2 regions of the Aminobacter sp. MET-1 genome follow, and region 2 is predicted to be linked to the other one. Evidence: predicted binding sites of a transcription regulator. Region 2 holds the regulator's gene; the other holds the start of a gene.

Region 1 (3,725 bases), on a different contig from region 2:
ACCGGCGCGAAACTACCGCGACCCGAACGACAAGGAAAAACGCACTGAACAATCCTTGGTCGAGAAGGCAGGGCAGCATCCGCCCGGTCGGCCGAAGAACAAATCTGGCGGCAGCGAGCAACCGGGATACCGCATGAAACGAGCGCCCTTCTGGCAGTCTTGACTACGATCGCCCCTTCCGGCCGGGAACTCATCTCGACAGCCACCGAGAGTGGTGGGAGGATGCCCGCCTCAACGGGAGGGGCATATGGATATTCCAGGGACACTGACGGCAATCGCGACGGCCGTTGGTATCGCGAAAGACTTGCGCGATATCGACAGCAGCTTCGACAAAGCGGAACTAAAGGCCAAGCTCGCCGACGTCATCAGCACCCTCTCCGACGTGCGTATGCCTCTTGTCGAAGCCCAGGAGGAATTGTTCGCCAAGGATCGTGACATCAGCAAGCTTCGCGAAGACCTTCGCTTCCTTGACGAAGCCACCGTTGAGGTGGATGGGTACCGATATCGGGCCGCCGAAGGGTCACCCTCGGGCCACGCCTTCTGTCCAATCTGCATTCAAGACGGTCGCTGGATCAACATGGTGACCCTGGTAAACACGCCCGGCCGACCAGAGGCGTGCCCGAAATGTGAAGCCGTGTTCGGGTACATTTCCAAGTACGGTTGATCACCCCGCCCGATTACTCGGGTGCCCTTTGATCCAGAGGTTCAGGGAGGTGGTTGGCATCGGCGGCGCGCCAGTGGATTGGCGTAGCTCACCGAAGATATCTGTTCTTGGTCGGTATTTGCCTCAACTTCGGAAACCGGGTCAACGCCACTGTTCAACCGAACCAGCTGCATTCGGTTGAGATCGCTCGCAATCAGTTGACAGATACGGGTTAGCGCGGCGCAGCGTTCTGACATTCATAGCCTCGCCGAGGCGAAATCGTTGATTGACCGGCCGCGGCGGACCTTCCACCCACGCCCCCGCGTAGAGAAGCACACGATCCGACTGCTCGGGGACCGCGCCCGCTTGTCCTTAGTGAAGTTCGTCTCGTCCGCAGCGAGAATGCGGGCGTTCGGGTAGAGCGCCAGGAATTCGCGCGCGACCTGCGCGAGGCAGTGACCGGGGACCGTCAGCATCGCCTTGGCAATCAGGCCGAGCCGACGTTGCTCCATGATCGCGGCGGCCATGGTCATCCTCTTCCCGGACGCCTGCACGTCCCACCCTGCTTGCCCAGTTTCCTCGCGGTATTGCGGGACCCCACCCGCAAACCGCGAAGAGCGGAGGTCGCAAGGGCGCGTGTCGGCAACTGAAACAATGAGTGATTTCGGGCGCGGCGGAGCCTCCCTTGCGGGGGACAGCTCGCGAGCGGCCCCCTTGAATGCGCTTGGGCGGCATGGCGGAGGAATGCGCGCCAATGTGAGGCAGAGTCATTAGAAAGCACATGATGTCTGTAAGATGATCGCCTTGATCCGCGCCGCAGAGACTTCGCCTGCGAATCTCCGTGGCGGCGACCAAAAGCCGTCGGAAACATTGCGAACGAAACGGAAACAATGCTTCATGGCTCCATGAACGTCGCTGTCCGTGATTCGACCGAAGAACCCACCTACCTGTCCAAACTAAATGACGGGCAGCGGCTTGCAGTGATGCATGGTGACGGAGCCATCTCTGGCCCCCTCCTCATTATCGCCGGCGCCGGATCGGGCAAGACCAACACGCTCGCCCATCGCGTCGCACATCTCATTGTGCGGGGTGCAGATCCGCGACGCATCCTTTTGATGACCTTTTCCCGTCGGGCTGCAGTCGAGATGGGCAAGCGCGTTGAGCGCATCGCAGCCGACGTTCTGAAGGAACGCGCAGCGAGCCTCATGGAAGGCCTCACCTGGGCTGGCACTTTCCATGCAATTGGCGCACGACTGCTAAGGGACTACGCACGGGAAATCGGCTTGGAGCCCAGCTTCACGATCCATGATCGCGAAGACTCCGCCGACCTCATGAACCTGGTGCGGCACGAACTCGGTTACTCGGAGACCGAGAACCGTTTTCCCACCAAGGCCACGTGCCTTTCGATCTACTCGCGTGTCGTAAACTCTCAAGAGCGGCTGGAGGCGGTCCTGGGCAGCTATTTTCCGTGGTGCGTCGCCTGGAGCGACGAGCTGAAAAAGCTGTTTGGTGCCTATGTGGAGGCCAAGCAGTCTCAGAGCATCCTCGATTACGATGACCTGCTGCTGTATTGGTCCCAGATGGCCGGCGAGCCGGAGATCGCGGCGCATCTCGCCTCGCGTTTCGACCACATTCTCGTCGATGAGTACCAGGATACGAACAAGCTGCAGGCAGCAATCCTGACTGCTATCAAACCGGACGGCCGCGGCCTGACTGTTGTCGGTGATGATGCCCAGTCGATCTATTCGTTCCGTGCAGCCGAGGTCCGCAACATCCTCGACTTCCCTGCCCTGTTTCCCGAGCCGGCCGAAGTCGTCACGCTCGACCGGAACTATCGCTCGACCGACGCTATTCTGAATGCAGCTAACGCAGTCATCGGCGAAGCGACCGAACGCTTCACCAAGAACCTCTGGACCGAACGTACATCTCTGGAGAAGCCCCTCCTCGTCAGCGTGCCCGACGAATCGGAGCAAGCCAGTTACGTCTGCGACGAAGTCCTGAAGGAACGGGAAGCCGGCACGCCTCTCAAGGAACAAGCCGTCCTGTCTAGGGCCGCCCATCATTCAGGACCGCTTGAAGTCGAACTCACCCGTCGCAACATCCCATTCGTCAAATTCGGCGGCTTGAAGTTCCTGGACGCAGCCCACGTCAAGGACGTGCTTGCTGTGCTGCGCTTTGCCCAGAACCCTAGGGATCGCATCGCCGGGTTTCGAGTGATGCAATTGATGCCTGGCATTGGTCCTTCCGCAGCCACTCAGGCGATCAACGGCATGGAAGAGGCTCTCGACCTGGAACTGGGGCTGGCGAGATTCGTGCCGCCGGCACGCGCCGCTGCCGATTGGCCCGGGTTCGTTGATCTTTTTTCAGAGTTACGGCGAGGCCCAGGCTGGCCCACGGAAATGGAGCGAGCCCGGCTGTGGTATGAGCCACACCTCGAGCGGAAGCACGAGGACGCGACGACTAGGCGAGCAGACCTTCTCCAACTTGAGCAGATCGCTTCAGGCTACCCGAGCCGGGAGCGTTTCCTCACAGATCTGACCCTGGATCCCCCTTCTGCCACGAGCGACGAGGCTGGACCTCCTCATCTCGACGAAGACTATCTTATCCTATCGACGATCCATTCCGCCAAGGGTCAGGAATGGACCAAGGTCTTCGTGCTCAACGCTGTCGACGGCTGCATCCCGATCGACCTGAGTGCCGGCGAACGCAAAGAGATCGAGGAAGAACGCCGACTGCTCTACGTCGCCATGACCCGGGCTAAGGACTCACTGCATCTCATCACACCGCAGCGCTTCTACACCTCCGGCCAGGTCGCGCGTGGCGACAGGCATGTTTATGCCTCTCGGACCCGTTTCATTCCGGCGCATTTGCTCGATCACTTCAAGTCAACGTCGTGGACGAGCCAATCGTATCGTCAAGATCAAGGCGCTAGGCCCCGAACATCAGTCGACATCAAAGGCAAGATGCGTTCGATGTGGAAGTAGCGGCTATGAGGTACATCTAATTTGACTGGCCATCGAGTCGGCTCACATAGACAGGGAGCGCAAGAAGCCCGGACATTCAGATGTCCTAGCATTCTCGT
Region 2 (3,725 bases):
GTGCCTGGCACTGGGGGCGCAACGCCACAGTCGGCCTTGTCGCTACCTCCATCATCGCCGGTGTCGCCACGGCAGTGTTCGGCGCCTGGCATTTCCAGCGTGTGTCGCCGCTCAGCCTCGTCGCCAATCTGGCGGTCATGCCTGTCGTATCGGTGCTGGTGATGCCGTTCGCGGTGTTCGCCAGCCTAGCCATGCCCTTCGGACTGGATGGGCCGTTCCTCGATGTCATGGGCGCCGGTTTGCGCGTCATGATCGCCATGGCCGAATGGATTTCCGACCGCTCGCCGCTGGACGCCGTCGGGCTGGTATCGACCTGGTCGGTCGTGCTGGTGACAATAGCCCTTGTCGTCGCTGCGACGGCGACGACCTGGCTGCGCCTTGCCGCAGTGCCATTCGTCGTGGCCGGCGTGCTCGTCATCGGCGTCGCGCCGTCGCCGGATGTGCTCGTGGCCGAAGATGGACGCCTCGTCGGCGTCGCCACCGACGATGGCAAGCTCGCGGTCAACAGGCCAAGGCCAAACCAGTTCACGTCAGACAACTGGATGCGGGCGTTGGCGGTGGAAGAGCTTAGCAAGCCGTCGCAGGATGCAGAGAAGACCAGAGGGACCGCAGCTCCGGCTGCCGATGGCCCACGCTTTGGGGCCGCGCCGCAGAGCCTTCCTGCGAATGGTCGGGCCAAAGGCCTTGCGCCAGCTGAGGACGCCGTCAAAACCGTCGCCGGCGCAAGTGCCTTCCACTGCTCCGCGGGTTTGTGCACGCTTCGACATCAATCCGGCGCGACGGTTGTCCACGCGTCCAATGCTGCTGCGGCGTGGCAAGTCTGCCGAACGGCTGCACTCGTCGTCATCGACGATGCGACTGCTGGAGATGTCTGTGGCGGGCAGGTCGCAACCGTAGTGACCAAGCGCGATCTGGCGCGTCTGGGCAGCGCCGCGGTCTATCTGACGCCAGTCGTGGCGGGCGGCGCGTCGGTGCTATCGGTCGAATATGCCATCACCGAGCCCTACCGGCCATGGCATGCGCACCGCCAATTTTCCCGCGAGGCGAGGGGACTTGCACCCAATCGCCAAGAGGCGGTGAGAAAACAGCCAGACAACGCGACGACCGAATAGCCCACCGCAGGCAAGCGTGCCATATGCGGCAAGCTCGAAACTGCGGTCTATACGGCCTCGAAGCATCTCAAGACTACCATCGCCATTTCCGCTCTCCTCGGATTGCGGCCACGCTCAATGTCTTTGCTCTTACACAACTTGAGACGGAAAACGCTTCGTCTTCTGGGAGTTGCCCTAGTAGCGGCGGATCAGCCCGACGAGCTTGCCCTGCACCTTGACCCTGTCTGGCCCGAAGATGCGGGTCTCATAGGCGGGATTGGCTGCCTCCAGAGCGATCGAGGCGCCCTTGCGGCGGAAACGTTTCAGCGTCGCCTCCTCGTCGTCGACGAGGGCCACGACGATCTCGCCGGGGCTCGCGGTACTGGCATTCCGGATGATGACAGTGTCGCCGTCGAAAATGCCGGCCTCGATCATCGAGTCGCCTTTGACCTCAAGCGCATAGTGCTCGCCGCCCATGATCATGTCTGGCGGCACCGAAATGGTGTGTGTCCGGTGCTGGATCGCGTCGATCGGCACACCCGCAGCGATCCGTCCCATGACTGGAATGGCAATGGCGGACACGGCATCGTCGTCGTTGCTTGCAGCGGCCGGGCGCGACGGCTCGGGCTTGCGGCCAAGCGACCCTTCGATGACGCTTGGCGAGAACTTCCTGGCAGCGTTGAGACCGGGCGCAATCGAGTCGGGCAGGCGCAGCACTTCGAGCGCTCGTGCCCTGTTGGGCAGGCGGCGGATGAAGCCGCGTTCCTCGAGTGCGGTGATCAGGCGATGGATGCCGGACTTGGAGGCGAGGTCGAGCGCTTCCTTCATTTCATCGAAGGATGGAGGGATGCCCGCCTCCTTCAACCGCTCATGGATGAACAGCAGAAGCTCATGTTGTTTGCGCGTCAGCATCGCCGCCCCCAAGGAATCGCGAGAAAAACAAACCCGGAACAAACACTATCTGTTCCAGTTGTGTTCCGCAACTGTTTAAATTTCGTGAAGGTTATCGGCGGGATTGTTCAGCGCAGCATCAGCACGCGGCAGGCACTGCCGGATTCGGCCGGTTCCGCAAAGGGGCCGCGGATAACAGCGCAATTGGCGTCGGCCAGCGTCCGGAGCATGGACGAATCCTGCACCGTAAACGGCGTGACGACGAGCCCATCAAGGGTCTGGCGTGCGACAGCGCGGACAAAATCCTGACGCAGATCGTTGGCCGGCATCGGCGTATCGAGCACACCGTCCCTGATGTCGGCGACGTGAGAGCGTCCGCCCAATTTTGCCAGCAGCGGCTTCAGGAAGATGTGCGAGCAGATGAGGCTCGCGACCGGATTGCCGGGCAGGCCGACGCAGCGCGTCGCGCCGAGGCGACCAAACATCAGCGGTTTGCCGGGGCGCATGGCGATCTTCCAGAACGAAAGATCCATGCCGAGGCCGGTTAACACGCGATGCACTAGGTCGTGGTCGCCGACGGACGCACCGCCCAGTGTGACGATGACATCGGCCTTGGCGTCGAGTGCTTTCTGGACCAACCCCGAGATGGCGTCCGTGCTGTCGGCGGCTATGCCGAGGTCGAGCACACGAGCGCCGATCGAGCGGGCAATTGCAGCGACGCCATAGGCGTTGGACGAGATGATCTGGTCGGGGCCGGGCGTGCTACCCGGCAGCAGAAGCTCGTCGCCGGTGGCGATGATCGCGACCAGTGGTGCGCGCACCACCTGGACGTCGGGGTGATTGGCGGAGGCGATCAGCGAGAGGGCTGCCGGATCGAGCAGGCGGCCGGCGTCGAGGATGAGGTCGCCTTCGCTGAAATCGAGGCCGCTGAGGCGAATGTTGCGGCCGGGATCTGTCGGTTCCAGCACTTCGACCGCACCATTGCCGAGATCACGCGCGTTTTCCTGGATCACCACGGTGTCCGCCCCCGCGGGAACCGGCGCTCCGGTGAAGATGCGCACTGCCTGTCCCGTACTGACGGTCCCGGTGAATTGTCGTCCCGCCGGGGCCTGGCCGATGACTGAAAGTTTCGCCGGAAGCGTGGCGATGTCTGCTGCCCTGACAGCATAGCCGTCCATGGCGGAGGCGTCGAAAGGCGGCTGGGTGCGCAAGGCGTACAGCGGTGCCGCCAGAACGCGGTCGGCTGCCTCGTGCAGGGTAACCCGATCCGTGCCGGTGGGTGCGGCACCTTCAAGCAGGCGTTCGAGAGCCTCGGTGACCGGCAGCAGTGCCATCTATTCTGTCGCCTTGAAGTCGCCCGACTTGCCGCCGGTCTTTTCGATCAGCCGGATGCCTGAAATCACCATGCCGCGGTCGGCCGCCTTGGCCATGTCGTAGATGGTCAGGCAGGCAACTGAGGCAGCCGTCAGCGCCTCCATCTCGACGCCGGTCTTGCCGGTGACGCGCGCAAGTGCGGTCACGCGCAGGCCGGGCAGGGTCTCGTCCGGCTCGATCTCAACCGTCACCTTGGTCAGCAGGATCGGATGGCAGAGCGGGATCAGCTCATGCGTGCGCTTGGCCGCCATGATGCCGGCAATGCGCGCTGTGCCCAGCACGTCGCCCTTCTTGGCGTTGCCGGAGAGGATTAGATCAAGCGTCTCGGGCCGCATGGCGATCATGCCTTCGGCGATCGCCGTGCGGGTC

Evidence for each region. The regulator LexA, encoded in region 2, represses DNA repair genes until DNA is damaged. The targets are predictions, from matches to a motif close to TGTTCNNNNTGTGTTCNG.
Region 1: a site for LexA is predicted at 1,516-1,533, ahead of NDO48_RS28575 (ATP-dependent helicase). Genes of this name have one in related genera too.

Annotation. Positions count from the first base shown of each region.
Region 1 is NZ_JAMSHL010000041.1:11,734-15,458, reverse strand. Features, by position in the region: gene NDO48_RS28585 (hypothetical protein) at 248-664, shown strand; partial or broken gene NDO48_RS30585 (hypothetical protein) at 1,000-1,188, opposite strand; gene NDO48_RS28575 (ATP-dependent helicase) at 1,549-3,627, shown strand.
Region 2 is NZ_JAMSHL010000005.1:331,317-335,041, forward strand. Features, by position in the region: gene NDO48_RS10290 (ComEC/Rec2 family competence protein) at 1-1,112, shown strand, start outside; gene lexA (transcriptional repressor LexA) at 1,287-2,003, opposite strand; gene glp (gephyrin-like molybdotransferase Glp) at 2,111-3,316, opposite strand; gene moaC (cyclic pyranopterin monophosphate synthase MoaC) at 3,317-3,725, opposite strand, start outside.